DNA from 2 places in the Lentzea sp. NPDC003310 genome. Region 1 is predicted to be linked to the other one. Evidence: riboswitches for the same ligand, from Rfam matches in the RefSeq annotation. Region 1 holds a riboswitch; the other holds the start of a gene.
What was found. A riboswitch is a leader RNA that binds a small molecule or an ion and turns the genes downstream of it on or off. The one in region 1 is predicted to bind thiamine pyrophosphate.

Region 2: it holds a riboswitch for thiamine pyrophosphate, as region 1 does, so the genes downstream of both, ABZX02_RS20730 (thiamine ABC transporter substrate-binding protein) here and thiC (phosphomethylpyrimidine synthase ThiC) in region 1, are expected to answer to the same signal.

The regions. Positions count from the first base shown of each region.
Region 1 covers NZ_JBEXNC010000019.1:383-7,804, forward strand. Annotated here, with positions in the region: gene ABZX02_RS33820 (LytR C-terminal domain-containing protein) at 1-490, opposite strand, end outside; gene ABZX02_RS33825 (DUF3263 domain-containing protein) at 490-768, opposite strand; gene ABZX02_RS33830 (peptide deformylase) at 877-1,458, shown strand; gene ABZX02_RS33835 (aldo/keto reductase) at 1,455-2,393, opposite strand; gene ABZX02_RS33840 (LysE family translocator) at 2,465-3,067, shown strand; TPP riboswitch at 3,777-3,901, shown strand; gene thiC (phosphomethylpyrimidine synthase ThiC) at 3,891-5,546, shown strand; gene thiD (bifunctional hydroxymethylpyrimidine kinase/phosphomethylpyrimidine kinase) at 5,543-6,358, shown strand; gene ABZX02_RS33855 (SRPBCC domain-containing protein) at 6,393-6,818, shown strand; gene ABZX02_RS33860 (MarR family transcriptional regulator) at 6,821-7,264, opposite strand; gene ABZX02_RS33865 (thiazole synthase) at 7,340-7,422, opposite strand, start outside.
Region 2 covers NZ_JBEXNC010000009.1:315,430-322,851, reverse strand. Annotated here, with positions in the region: gene ABZX02_RS20750 (ABC transporter permease subunit) at 1-79, shown strand, start outside; gene ABZX02_RS20745 (SDR family oxidoreductase) at 76-831, opposite strand; gene ABZX02_RS20740 (ABC transporter ATP-binding protein) at 844-1,794, opposite strand; gene ABZX02_RS20735 (iron ABC transporter permease) at 1,794-3,401, opposite strand; gene ABZX02_RS20730 (thiamine ABC transporter substrate-binding protein) at 3,377-4,342, opposite strand; TPP riboswitch at 4,369-4,479, opposite strand; gene ABZX02_RS20725 (4a-hydroxytetrahydrobiopterin dehydratase) at 4,514-4,807, shown strand; gene ABZX02_RS20720 (mannosyltransferase) at 5,126-6,340, opposite strand; gene ABZX02_RS20715 (DUF6131 family protein) at 6,620-6,775, opposite strand; gene ABZX02_RS20710 (BTAD domain-containing putative transcriptional regulator) at 6,839-7,422, opposite strand, start outside.

The DNA of each region.
Region 1 (7,422 bases):
CGAGCTCCTTCGCAGAAGCCTCTTCCTCAGTCCCAGGCCGGAAGTAAACGGTAGTGGTGGGGATGGTCCCACCCGAGTAGTTCCCAGTCCCCTCAACAGCCCACCCGTTGGCCCGAACCTCGTCCGAGGCCTTGGACGCCAACCCGGTGATCGTAGAGTTGTTGTAGATCCGCACAGGCGCCTTGGCCACCCCGGGCTGGGTGACAGGCGGAGGCGGCACCACAGAAGAAGCAGGCGGCACGGTAGGCGAAGCCGTGGTCGTCACCGGCGCAGAAGACGGCGGTGTGGACGCAGGCGGCTGCGCAGACGAGGTCTCACTGGCGGCAGGCGGCGCGGTCGAGGTCCCCTCCGCAGCCGGAGGTGTGTCGGACGACCCTCCGCCGAAGAGCGAGACGACGCCGATCACCAACGCGACGGCGGCGACGCCGAGCAGGGCGAAGCCGGCGGCCTTGGCCGGACGGGACGGGCTTGCGGACTCGGGGGAGGTCATCAGTCCTCGGTGCTCCTGGCGCGGGCTCGAACCCTTTGACGGCCTGTCCGGACTCCGCGCAGCCGCTTGACGAGCATCGGATCGGCGGCCAGGGCGGCTTCGGATTCAACGAGCGCGTTGAGCAGCTGGTAGTAGCGGGTCGCGGACATGTCGAACAGTTCCCTGATGGCCTGTTCCTTGGATCCCGAGTACTTCCACCACTGGCGCTCGAACGCGAGCATCGTGCGTTCGCGGCTGGTCAGCCCGTCAGCGGAGGTGAGCGTCTCGGCGTGATCCATCTGGCTCCCCACGGTCGCCACACCATCTCAGGTGCGGGCAATTCAATCACGTGATCGTTCCAACGTACCGCGCGACACCGACAGTTTCAGACCACATAAAGTTCTGCCATGGCCGTCCACCGCATCCGCATCGCCGGCGACCCCGTGCTCCACAACCCGACGCGCGAGGTCACCGAGTTCGACACCGAGTTGAAGACCCTCGTCGACGACATGTTCGAGACGATGGCAGCCGCTCGCGGAGTGGGGCTCGCGGCCAACCAGATCGGCTTCGACCTGCGGGTCTTCGTCTACGACTGCCCGGACGACGAGGGCGTGCAGCACCGCGGGGTCATCTGCAACCCCGTCCTGGAGACCTCCGAGATCCCGGAGACCATGCCGCACCCGGACGACGACTTCGAGGGCTGCCTGAGCGTGCCCGGCGAGGCGTACCCGACCGGACGCGCCCAGTGGGCGAAGGTGACCGGCGTCGGCCTCGACGGGGAGCCCTTCGAGGCCGAGGGCACCGGCTTCTTCGCGCGCTGCCTGCAGCACGAGACCGACCACCTCAACGGCTACCTCTACACCGACCGCCTCGTCGGCCGGTACAAGAAGGAGGCCAAGCGGATGCTGCGCGACAACGAGTGGAACCAGCCGGGCCTGTCCTGGGACCCGAACGACCCGGCCAACTTCGACGAGGACGACGAGGACTAGGGCCGGAGCACCGACTCCACCTGGGCCAGCTCGTCCGCGCTCAACGCACCGAACGCGAGCGCACCCGCGTTCTCCTCGACCTGGGCCACCGTCCGGACGCCCGGAATCGGCACCAACCGGGGAGAACGCGCCCAGAACCACGCCAGCGCGCCCTGCACCAACGTCCGGCCGCCCGACGTCAGCACGTCCCGCACCGCTTCCCGAGCGCGGAAGTACTCCGGCGACGGCTTGCCGTCGACGAAGAACCGCAGCCACGACGGGTTCGTCACGCGCACGTCGTCCGCGGGCAGCTCGGCGAACGACTCCCGCGCCAGCAGCCCCATCGCCAGCGGCCGGCGGCACAGCACCGCGTACTCCCCCGCGTACATCCCGGGGTTGTCGAACAGCAGGTTGATGTCGGCCTGCGCGGCGATCCCGTGCTCGCCCTCGCAGAAGAACCGCGCCCGCTCCACGTCGTCCGTGCTCCACCCGTAGGCGCGGATCTTGCCCGCGGCCACCAGCGCCTCGCACTCGTCGCGCAGCAGCGCGGCCTGCTCCAGCCCCAGGGCGCCGACGTGCAGCTGGTACAGGTCGATCCGGTCGGTGCCGAGCCGCCGCAACGACGCCTCGACGGCCCGGCGCAGGTACGCGACCGACCCCTCGTCACCGGTCATCCGGCGCGTCGAGGCGTCGAACCCGCAGCCCCACTTCGTCGCGATCAACACCTGGTCGCGCATGTCCGCAAACGCTTGCCCGACCACCGTCTCCGCGTGCCCGCAGCCGTAGACGTCCGCCGTGTCGAACAACGTCACGCCCAGCTCGACCGCGCGCCTCAGCGCCTTGACCGACTCGCCGTCGTCGGCGGGACCCCAGCCCACCGGCAGGCCGTCCGGACCCGAGAACGGTCCGCCCATGGCCCACGTGCCGAAACCCAACTTCCCCAGTTCCAAGGTCATGCGCCCACCGAACATCCTGGAGCGCGCTCCAGGTCAAGAAACGAGTTGCGAGCACCAGCGACCATCAACGCATGCCCATCGAAAACATCGTCGCCTTCGTCGCGGCCTCGTTCCTCATCGCACTGTCGCCCGGACCCGGCACGGCCATGGTCCTGCGACAGTCGGTGCACGGGCGAAAAGCCGCGCTCGCGACGGTGTTCGGCATGGAGGTCGGCGTCGCCTGCTGGGCGATCGCGGCGGCGCTGGGCGTCAGCGTGCTGCTCACCGCGTCCGAGATCGCCTACCACGGCCTGCGGATCGCCGGCGCGGTCTTCCTGATCTACCTCGGCGTGAAGGCCCTGGTCACCAAGACCCTGCCGAACGCCGAGCCGCCGCCCGCGAGCCACGCGTTCCGCAGCGGCCTGGTCGTGAACCTCGCCAACCCGAAGCTCGGCGTGTTCGCGATCTCGTTCCTACCGCAGTTCGTGCCTGCCGGGGAGGCCGGCCAGGGGGTTCTGCTCTTCCTCGCCGTCGGGTGGGTCCTGATCGACACCGTCTGGTACCTGGTCATCGTGTCGGTCCTGCACACCATCCGCGGCTGGCTGAGCAGGCCGCGCGTCCGCCCCGCGCTCGAGAAGCTGTCGGGCGGCGTGCTGCTGGCGCTCGGAGTCCGGCTGGTACTCGACCCGCGTTGAGATCGGGTTGCCCCGGCGCCAGAACAGCTCGGGCAACCCGGCCAGCTCGGCGAACGTGTGGCACGCGGCCATCGACTCGTAGCCGCCCGCCAGCACGTGCGCGCGGATGCGGTCGAGGCGGCCGAACTCGACCACCTCACCGGCGATCAGGAACGGCAGCACCAGCTGCCAGGCCTGCACGACGGCCGGACGACGCCGGTGAGGTGCCCTCAACGCCGCGCGGGCGACGCGGAGCAGGTGCTCGTTCGCGCTCATCGTGTACGGGTGGGCCGCGTGGTCCCAGTTCCAGCGGCGTTCCTCGGTGACCGCGCACCGCACGCACTCGACCGGCCCGGTGCCGAGCTCGGCACCGCACCTCGAACACGCGAGCAGGGTCATCGCCCAGTCCACGCACGTCCACGGGTACTGGCCGACGTCCGCCGAGGTCACCAGCTCGGCCAGCTCCCGGTCCGCGAGCTGCGACGACGTCCGCAGCGCCTCCCAGTCGGCGAGCCAGAACTGGTCGAGCAGCTCCGCGCAGAAGCCGCAGTCGGGGTAGCCGCGACCGGCGAGCTCACCGCAGGACGGGCATGCCGAGACCACGGCGGGACGCTGGCCGCGTCGCGCGCCGGGCGGGAACGGCTGGTGATCAGCCACGGGGAAGAGATTAGGGGCAAACGACGCCCTTGGCAGCTGCGGCGCGCGCTGACTATGGTCGGTTCTCGACAACTCAACACAACGCGGGAGCTCGCGCCTGAGCGGGCTGAGAGGGTGACTGGCCGTAGTGCCGGTGTCACCGACCGCCTGAACCTGACCGGGTAATGCCGGCGTAGGGAGGAATGTCGTGACGGCACTTGACGACCGTTCGGTCAAGCCCAGCGTGACCACGGGCCCCATCTCGGGCTCCCGCAAGGTGTACCGCGAGGTGTCCTCGGACATCCGCGTGCCCTTCCGCAGGGTGGAACTGACCAACGGCGAACATGTCGATCTGTACGACACTTCCGGTCCGTATACCGACGACAACGCGACCATCGACGTCCACAGTGGACTGCCCGACCTGAGGTCGGGCTGGGTCGCAGCACGGGAACCGATCAACGGAGCTGTCAGCCAGCTCGCGTACGCGAAGGCCGGGATCATCACCCCGGAGATGCGCTACATCGCGGTGCGCGAGAACCTCGACGCGGAGTTCGTCCGCAACGAGGTGGCCATCGGGCGTGCGGTGATCCCGTTGAACCGCAAGCACCCCGAGGCCGAGCCGATGATCATCGGCAAGAAGTTCCTCGTGAAGATCAACGCCAACATCGGCAACTCCGCGGTGTCCTCCTCGATCGAGGAGGAGGTCGAGAAGATGGTGTGGGCGTCCCGCTGGGGTGCCGACACGATCATGGACCTCTCCACCGGCAAGCGGATCCACGAGACGCGCGAGTGGATCCTGCGCAACTCGCCGGTGCCGATCGGCACCGTGCCGATCTACCAGGCGCTGGAGAAGGTCAACGGCGATCCCGCGAAGCTGTCGTGGGAGGTCTACCGCGACACCGTGCTCGAGCAGTGCGAGCAGGGCGTCGACTACATGACCGTGCACGCGGGCGTGCTGCTGCGGTACGTGCCGCTGACGGCCAAGCGCGTCACCGGCATCGTCTCACGCGGCGGGTCGATCATGGCCGCGTGGTGCCTCGCGCACCACAAGGAGAGCTTCCTCTACACGCACTTCGAGGAGCTCTGCGACATCCTGCGCGCGTACGACGTGACGTTCTCGCTGGGTGACGGGCTGCGGCCCGGTTCCATCGCGGACGCCAACGACGCGGCGCAGTTCGCCGAGCTCAAGACCCTGGGCGAGCTCACGCACATCGCGCGGGCGAAGGACGTCCAGGTGATGATCGAGGGCCCCGGCCACGTGCCGATGCACAAGATCGCCGAGAACGTCCGGCTGGAGGAGGAGTGGTGCGGCGAGGCGCCGTTCTACACCCTCGGGCCGCTGGCCACGGACATCGCGCCGGCGTACGACCACATCACGTCCGCGATCGGCGCGGCGCAGATCGGCTGGCTCGGCACCGCGATGCTCTGCTACGTCACGCCGAAGGAGCACCTCGGCCTGCCGAACCGCGACGACGTGAAGACCGGCGTGATCACGTACAAGATCGCGGCGCACAGCGCGGACCTCGCCAAGGGCCACCCCGGCGTCCAGGACTGGGACGACGCGTTGTCCAAGGCGCGCTTCGAGTTCCGCTGGGAGGACCAGTTCAACCTGTCGCTCGACCCGGACACCGCGCGCTCGTTCCACGACGAGACGCTCCCCGCGGAACCGGCGAAGACGGCGCACTTCTGCTCGATGTGCGGGCCGAAGTTCTGCTCCATGAAGATCACGCAGGACGTCCGCCGCTACGCCGAGGAACGCGGACTGTCCACTGTGGAGGCGATCGAGGCGGGCATGGCGGAGAAGTCCGACGAGTTCGCCGACACCGGCAACAAGGTCTACCTGCCGGTCGTGGAGACCTCGTGACCGACGCACCCCCTCGGGTGCTCACCATCGCCGGAAGCGATTCCGGCGGTGGTGCGGGCATCCAGGCCGACCTCCGCACGTTCTTCGCGTGCGGAGTGCACGGCTGCGTCGCGCTCACGGCCGTGACGGTCCAGAACTCGTTGGGCGTCACGGGCGTCTCCGAGATCCCCGCCGACGTCGTGGCCGCGCAGGTCGTCTCGGTCGCCGAGGACATCGGCGTGCAGGCCGCGAAGACCGGCATGCTCGCCTCGGCGCAGATCATCGAGGCCGTGATCCCGGCACTGGACCGCGTGGGCATCGGACGGGGCGGCGTCCCGTTCGTCGTCGACCCGGTCTCCGCGTCCATGCACGGCAACCAGCTCCTCGCCGACAACGCCCTGGACGCGTTGCGCGGCCTGCTGTTCCCGCGCGCGACGCTCGTGACGCCGAACCTCGACGAGGTGCGGCTGATCACCGGCATCGCGGTGAAGGACCGCGAGGACCAGCGCGTGGCGGCGGAGGCGTTGCACGCGCTGGGTCCGGAGTGGGTGCTCGTGAAGGGCGGCCACATGTGGGACGACCCGGAATGCCTCGACCTGCTCTACGACGGGCGCGAGTTCATCGAGTTGCCCGGGCCGCGCTACGAGACCGAGAACACGCACGGCTCCGGTGACACGCTCGCCTCGTCGATCAGTTCGGCTCTCGCGAAGGGCGCGACCGTGCCGGAGGCGGTGCGGTTCGGCAAGGACTTCATCGTGCGGTCGGTGGCGGCGGCCTACCCGCTGGGCGCCGGAGTCGGTCCGGTGTCGCCGTTCTGGAGCCTGGACGGCTGAAAATCGCTGGACCGCCTCACCATGCTTGACAACCGTGCAGAACAACGAGGTCAGGACCGAGCTGGTCATCCCGGCGCCGATCGACGACGTGTGGCGCGTGCTGGTGGACTTCGGCGGCTACGCCCGCTGGAACCCCGTCATGGAGTACACGCGGGTGGACGGGACGAAGACGAAGGTGAAGGCGGCCAAGGGCACGCCGTTCGAACGCGACTTCGACGGAGAGCTGGTCTCCGTCGAGCCGTACGTGCTGGCCTCCCAGGGCGGCGACCCGGAGACGTTCTTCGGGCGCCACCGCTGGGAGCTCAGCGAAACCGGCGGCGGCACGCTGCTGGTGAACGCCGAGACCTTCACCGGCACCATGGCCGCGGACGTGCTGGCGCAGACCCGCGAGGTGCTCGTCGCGGAGTTCGACGGCTTCAACAAGGCGCTGCTCGCGGTCTTCGCTGGCCGAAGCCGCTGACGCTACTTCGGCTCTTCGCCGACGAGCGTCTCCAGGGCGTCGAGCGCGCCCACCAGAGCCGCGATGTGCTCGGGCGTGAGCTGCTCGATCCGGCGCTGCAGTTCGCGCACCCGCGCGGACCGCACGCCGGACACCATCGTCTCGCCCTCGGGCGTGGGGGTGGCGAGCCAGGCACGGCCGTCCTGCGGGTCGGGTTCGCGCTTCACGTACCCGGCCTCGACCAGCGCGGCCACGATGCGCGACAACGTCGGGGGCGCCACGCCCTCCTTCGTCGCCAGGTCGCCGAGGCGCATGGGACCGCAGCGCGCGAGGGTGGCCAGCGCGGACACCGCGCCGGGGCCCAGACCGGGGGATCCGGTGCGGCGCAACAACCGGGCCAGCCGGCCGATCGCCAGGTACAGGCGCGCCGTCGCGTCCTCGACCTCGGCGTCAATGGGGGCGGTCACGGCTAGTCGTCCTCCTCGGCGGAACTTACGTAGTGCTCAATCATCCCCCAACACGTGAGTACCCAAGGTAGCGACTCAAAGACCCGGCGAAGACGCTTGGGCCCAAAAGCGCTGCGGAATCCGGCCGGCCAGGCGCGCCAGCCGTCCGCCCTCGACCG
Region 2 (7,422 bases), on a different contig from region 1:
CAGCACACTGCTGGCCGGGTGCTACCTGCTGATCGGGACCGGGCTTGCGGCGATCCGCCTGATCACGAAGGACAACTAGCGGCGGAAGCCGCCCTCGCTGTTGAGCACCTGTCCGGTGATCCAGGCAGCGTCGGGCGTGCAGAGCCAGGAGATCAGCCGGGCCGCGTCGTCCGGCTGACCCCAGCGCTTCAACGGCATTCGCTCGTTCACGAACTCGGTGAGCTCCGGCCCCGCCCACCCCGTGTCGGTGGGGCCGGGGTTCACCGCGTTGACGGTGATCCCCCGGTCCGCGAGCTCGTGCGACAGCGTCGCGACGATCGCCGCCAGCGCGCCCTTCGACGCCGCGTAGGCGATCTCGCCGGGCATCGGGCCGAGGTTCTGGCCGGACGTCAGGAACACGATCCGTCCGCCGTCGGTCCTGGTCCAGCGCCGGGCAAACGCTTGCGCCAGCAGGATCGACGACCGGGTGTTCACGGCGTAGTGCTCGTCGATCATCTCGGCCGTCAGCTCTCCCAACGGCCCGTCTCCGCCGGATCGCGCGTGGTTGCACACCAACATGTCGACCCGTCCGAACGCCTCGACGGCCGCGGCCACCAGCTCCTCGGGTGCCTCCGGCCGGGCCAGGTCCACGCCCAGACCGGGCGCGCCGATGTCCTCCAGCACCTCGTCCACGGCGTCGGCGCCCCACGGCTGCGAGGCGTCGTGCGCGACGTGGTGCTGCACGAACAGGTCGGCGCCCAACGCGCGCAGCCGGGAGGCGATGGCGTAGCCGATGCCCGCCCGCCTGCTCACGCCGGTGACCAGTGCGACGCGTCCGTCAAGAAGTCCCATAGGGCTCAATGACTACCCGACGCGCGCGACGCCGTCCAAGTCGATTGCGAGCCGCACGCGGTCGCCGACGGACACCGGTCCCACGGCCTCGTACTCCTCGCCGCCGATCTCCACCAGCAGCCGCACGTGGTCGCGGCGGTGGACCCGTTCCAGCACCGTGCCTTCCAGCAGGCCGTCGGCGTCCACGCGCAACGCCGTGGCGCGCAGCCCCACCCGTTCGACGTCGAGCCCCACGAACGAACCGGGCACGAACTTGCTGCAGCCCAGGAACTTCGCGGTCTCCACGTCCACGGGCGACGACCACACCTGCGCCGGCGGGCCGACCTGGACGATCCGGCCGCGCGACATGATCGCGACCCGGTCGGCCAGGGTGAAGGCCTCGTCGTGGTCGTGCGTCACGACGAGCGCGGTGGTCGCGGCCTCGCGCAGCAGCCGGGCCAGGTCGACCGCGAGCTGTTCGCGCAGTGCGCGGTCCAAGGCCGACAGCGGTTCGTCCAGCAGCAGCAGGCGCGGCGAGGGAGCCAGTGCCCGCGCCAGCGCGACCCGTTGCTGCTCGCCGCCGGACAGCTGCGTCACGCGACGCCCCGCATACCCCTCCAGGCCGACGAGTTCCAGCAACGAGAGCACGCGCTTGTCCCGCGCTTCCCGCTCGACCTTCTGCATGCGCAGGCCGAACGCCACGTTCCCGGCGACCGTGCGGTGCGGGAACAGCTGGCCGTCCTGGAACACCAGCCCGAACTCCCTGCGGTGCACCGGAACGCCCGCCAGGTCGGCGGAATCCCACCGCACGGCACCGGAAGAGGGCTTCTCCAGCCCGGCGACGGCGCGCAGCAGGGTCGACTTGCCGCACCCGGACGGCCCGAGCAGCGCGACGACCTCGCCGTCCGCCACCTCGAGCGACACGTCCGACACGGCGGTCGTCTGTCCATAGCGGACGGTGATCGAGTCCAGTTCCAGTGCCATCAGAACTCCCCGCTGCTCGGCACGCGCAGCCGTTCGATCAGCAGCACGCACCCGACCGTCACGACCATCAGCAGCGCGCACGCCGCGTAGGCCATCTGGCTGTTCAACTCCCCCGGCCGCGACATCAGCCGCGCGATCACCACCGGCAACGTCGGCGCGTCCGGCCGCGCGAGGAAGCTCGTCGCCCCGAACTCGCCCAGCGCCACCACGTACCCGAACCCGGCCGCCGCCACGAGCGACCGGCCGACCAGCGGCAGGTCCACTTCGCGCCACACGCGGGCCGGCGAGGCGCCCAGCGTCGCCGCCGCCTGCCGCAGCCGTTCGTCGACGGCCCGCAGCACCGGCAGCACCATCCGCACGATCAACGGCGTCACCACGAGCGCCTGCGCCAGCGGCACCAGCAGCGGCGAGGTCCGGAAGTCGCCGGGCAGCGCGTCCATCGTGATCAGGTACCCGAAGCCGACCGTCACCGCGGACACGCCGAGCGGCAGCATCAGCGCGGTGTCCAGCACCTCGGCGAACCGCGCGCCGGACCGCCGCAGCCCGACCAGCACGACGGCCGAGAACACCCCGACCACCAACGCCACGAGCGTCGCGTCGAAAGCGGTCCGCAACGAGTTCACCGCCGCGTCGATCCCGGTCACGGCCAGCGTTCCCCGGTCGCCGCGGGTGGTCAGCGCCACGTACCCGGCGAAGCTCCAACCGTCCCGGGTGGACAGTGACCTGGCCACCAGCCCCACCACGGGCACCAGCAGCGTCGCCACCACCGCGAAGGCGGCGGCCACGACGTACCACTCGCCGCCGGACGGGCGCCGCGCCAGCTCTTCCCTGCCCCGCAACGCGAGCGCGGTCTCGCGCCGCCGCCGGGCCAGCGCTCCCAGCACCAGCACCGCGAGCACGGCCGCGAACTGCAGCAACGACAACGCCGCCGCCCCGGACAGGTCGAACAGCTCGACCGTGCGCAGGTAGATCTCGGTCTCCAGCGTCCGGTACCGCGACCCGCCCAGTACCAGCACGACGCCGAAACTCGTGGCGCAGAACAGGAACACGACTGCGGCGGCCGACCCGATCGCCGGCGCCAGCGCGGGCAGCACGACCGAGAGGAACGCTCGCGGCCGTGACGCGCCCAACGCCCGTGCAGCGTCCTCGGCCCGCCGATCTGTGTGTGCCCACAGCCCACCCACGGTCCGCGCGACCACGGCGACGTTGAAGAACGCGTTGGCCAGCACGATCGGCAGCACCCCGCCGTCCGGCCAGAACGTCCGGAACGCGAGGCCCACCACCACGGTCGGCAGCACGAACGGCACCATCACGGCCGCGCGGATCACACCCAGGCCGCGGATCTTGCACCGCGCCAGGACGAACGCGAGCGGCATCCCGGCGACGACGGCCACGACCGTCGACGCGGCGGCCTGGCCGAGGGTGAACCCGACCAGCTCCCACGTGTCGCCCTCACCGAGTGCCTTCAGCACACCGCCTTCGCGGAAGCCGAGGGCGACGATGGCGAGGACGGGCCAGGCGAAGAACAGGGCGAGGAAGGCGAGCGGCAGCAGTGCCGCCGCCGACCACCCCGTCCGCGAACTCAGCCCTGCACCAGCTTGCGCCACTGCTCGACCCACGCCTCGCGGTTGTCCTTCACCTTGTCCGCGGGCAGCGACTGCGGCGAAGACGGCAGCGGAGCGTCCTTGGCCCACGACTCGGGCAGCGCGACGCCCTCGCGCGACGGGTACACGTACATCTGCTCGGCCACCTGGGCCTGGAACTTCTCGCCCAGCAGGAAGTCGAGGACCTTCTTGGCGTCCTCGGGGTTCTTCGCCCCGGTCAGCACGCCCGCGTACTCGACCTGCCGGTAGCAGGTGTCGAGCACGGCCTTGGTCTTGCCGCCCTCGGCCGACGGCGACGACGCGTACGACACCACGATCGGCCGGTCGCCCTTGGTGGCGGAGAACTCCTGGTTGTAGGCCTCTTCCCAGCCGCTCACGACCTTGACGCCGTTGGCCTTGAGCTTGGTCCAGTAGTCCTGCCAGCCGTTCTCGCCGTACTTGGCGATCGTGCCGAGCAGGAACGCGAGCCCCGGCGACGAGGTGGCCGGGTTCTCGACGACCAGCTTGTCCTTGAACCTCGGGTCGATCAGGTCGTCGTACGACTTCGGCTCGACGCCACCGAGCTTCGCCGGGTCGATGTTGAGGCACACGTCACCGACGTCGACGGCCTGCAGCCGGTTCGTGTCGTCGGCCTTGTACCGCTGGGCGCCCTTGGAGGCCTCCGGCGAGGCGTACTCGGCGAACACGCCCTCGGTCAGCGCACGCGAGGCGAACGTCGAGTCGACGCCGAACGCGATGTCGCCGATCGGGTTCGCCTTGGTGAGCACCAGCTTGTTGGTGAGCTCACCCGCGTCCCCGCTGGCGATCTGCTTCACGGTGATGCCCGAGGACTTCTGGAACTCGTCCAGCACCTCCGGCTTCACCACGAACGAGTCGTGGGTCACCAGCGTGACCTCGTGCGACTGCGGCGCCGTCGGCGCACCGGCCGAACAGCCGGCCAGCACGAGAGCAGCGCAAACAGCGAAAATCCTTCTCACGTCAAACCTCTCCCTACGCCGGTATGACCCGGATCAGGTGGACGGTCGAGGGCTTGCGAGCCCTCCTCTCAGCCCGGCGCTTCACCGGACTCCCGTGGTAAACGCGCAGCTTACGTGACGTGGTGGGACGATCAGGACATGGCCGAGCTGTTGAGCGACGATCAGTTGAACGACGTGCTGCCCAAGCTGCCCGACTGGACCGCGCAGGACGCGGCGCTCGTCCGGACCGTGGAGCTGGCGAGCTTCCCGCAGGCGATCATGGTCGTGAACCGGATCGCGGAGATCGCGGAGAACGACAACCACCACCCGGACATCGACATCCGTTACAAGACACTGACATTTCGCCTGAGCACGCATTTCAAGGGAGGAATCACCGCCCTCGACGTGACTCTCGCCGAGGAGATCGACGGAGTCCTGGACGCGATGAGCTGATTCGGTCAAGATGTGCGCTGCCGCCGCCCGCGGAGTGGAGAGGGAACACCCTCATGCGGTTGCGCACATCACTTTCTGTCGCCAACGCGGGCTTCCACGTCGGCGACCTCGCCCAGGTGCGGACCACCGGCATCAGCAACCACAAGACGTGGCCGTGGGTACAGGCGAACTCCTACCTGCTGCCGGTCGACCCGGCGAACCCCCTTCGCCCCGGACGCGCTGAACATGGCGCTGCCGTCGTTCACGCGGATCGCGCTCGCGGACGATGGCCAGGCGATGCTCGGCTGGACCGCGGCCCGCAACTCCTGGAGGCCCGCGTCAGCCGGAGACTCGGCTGGGTTCGCCGTCGGCAGCTTCCTCGTCGCGGGGCAGCAGCTCGTCCCGCTGACGCCGGGCTGCTAGCCCGATCGCGACCAGCGTGAGCACGCCCGCGGCCGGATAGCCCCAGCCGAGCACGACGAAGATCCACGGTCGCGGGAAGTCCCAGATGTTCGGCTGGGCCAGCAGCAGGAACGAGATCAGGTAGCCGCCGGTCAGCACCACCCACAGACCGGCGGTGATCTTGCAGAGCAGGTGCCCGCCCTCGTAGACCAGCCACAGCAGGGCGGGCACCATCCACACCCAGTGGTGGCTCCACGAGATCGGCGAGACGAGCAGGCCGAGCATCTGGACGCTGACGATCAGCGCCAGCACGTCCTTGGTCCTGCTGACCGCGAACCAGGTGAGCGCGGCGGCGATCAGCACGGCCACGATGTAGATCGGCCCGGTCTTCACGTCGTAGCCGAACGTGCGACTCAGGGCTCCGCGCAGTGACTGGTTGATGGCGCTGCCGACCGGCCCGACGCGGCTCGCGTCCCCGAGCAGCTGGAACCAGAACTTGTCCGACTGCGACGGCGAGATGGCCCAGCCGATGCCGTACACGACGACAAAAGCGACGAACGACCACACAGCGGCCATCCAGCGGCGCTGGATCAGGAAGTACAGCCCGGAGATCGCGGGCGTGAGCTTGATGCCGGCGGCGAACCCCACGCCGGCGCCGCCCACCCAGTTGCGCGCGCTGGCGAGCGTGCCGATGAGGATCGCGACCAGCACCAGGTTGATCTGGCCGTAGTTGAGCGTGGTGCGGACCGGCTCGATCCACAGCGTCAGCGCGGTCCACATCATGGCGCGGCGCGGGTCCTGGAGCTTCAGCAGCTTCAGGCTGGTGCGCACGATGAAGTACAGGCAGCCCAGGCAGATCAGCTGCCAGATCCACCGGGAGGCCTCCCACGGCACCCAGCTCATCGGCGTGAAGATCGCGGCCGCGAACGGCGGGTACGTGAACGGCAGCGGGAACACGTCCGCGTACTGGTCGAGCCGCCACTCGTAGAGATCACCTTGGAACAGGTGCGGCGATCCGTTGCGGTACACCAGCAGGTCGATCATGGTCATCTTCGTCTGGAAGGCGACCATGAACAGGTGCCCGAGCACCGACAACCCGAACAGCCACGGCGCTACGGAGAGCACTCGCGCTTCCACAGCACGGAGTTTCACCCCGAAAACGTTACCCGAGGCAACGAAACGGGGTACCCCGGCGTCATCAAGACGGGAGAGATCGCAAGAGGGAGTTTTTCTGATCATGTCTGTTGATCTTGTTGTTGCCGCTGTCGCCGCTCTGGCCATGCTGGGGGTCGCGTTCGGAGTGTTCGCCGCCGCCGCTCGCGCCAAGAACAACGTGTAAAACCGTTGTGAGACAAAAAGAAGGGGGAGCCTCCACAAAGGAGACTCCCCCTTCACCGTTTCCGAGGGGAGGAACGGTGATCCGAGCGGCGATCAGAAGTAGTGCGCACGACCACCGATCGGCTTGCCGACCGCGCCGAGCACGGCGAGAATCGCGCCGATCACCAGCAGCACCACGCCAAGCGTCGTCAGGATGCTGATACCAGCCAGCCATCCGACGACGAGCAGGATCAGTCCGAGGACGATCATGACACCTCCAGGTGGGGAATCCTGAACTAGAGGTACCCGGCGGAGGTCGGTACAAACCTCGCGTCATACATTTGTCAGTGATGCAATCAGGTCACGCGCTTCCTGCAGCTCCTCGACGCCGAAGCTGTGTCCCCCCTCCGGCACGGTGGCGATCACTTCCAGCGCCTCGGCGAGAGCCTGCCTGCCGCGCTCTGGCAGTCCAGCGCCGATGAGGGCCTTCCCGAGCACCAGGAGGCAGGCAGCGGCGTTGGTCCCGTCACGCATGCGCCGCCACAACGCCAGCGCACGCTCGTAGCTCTCGATGGCCTCGTCGTGACGGCCAAGCCCGAGATAGATGTCTCCCAGCGTCTCGAGGTTGGCCGCAGGACCCTCGTCCTGGCCGTTGTACGCAGTCTCCTCGAACTTCCGCGCCGCGGCCAGGCAGAGTTCGAGCGCGCGGGTGCCCTCGCTCACGTTGTGATGGGCTCTGCCGAACGCGGCGAAGTGACGTCCCACCTCGTAACTGTCACTGTGCCCTTCCACGCGCGGATGGACCTCCGCCAGCACGTCGAGCGCTTCCGCGAAGCGGTCCTGCTTCTCGTAGGTGAAGGCGAGCCCGCGCCGCAGGTGCGCCTCCGCGAGGACGTCACCGGCAGGCTGTGCGCACC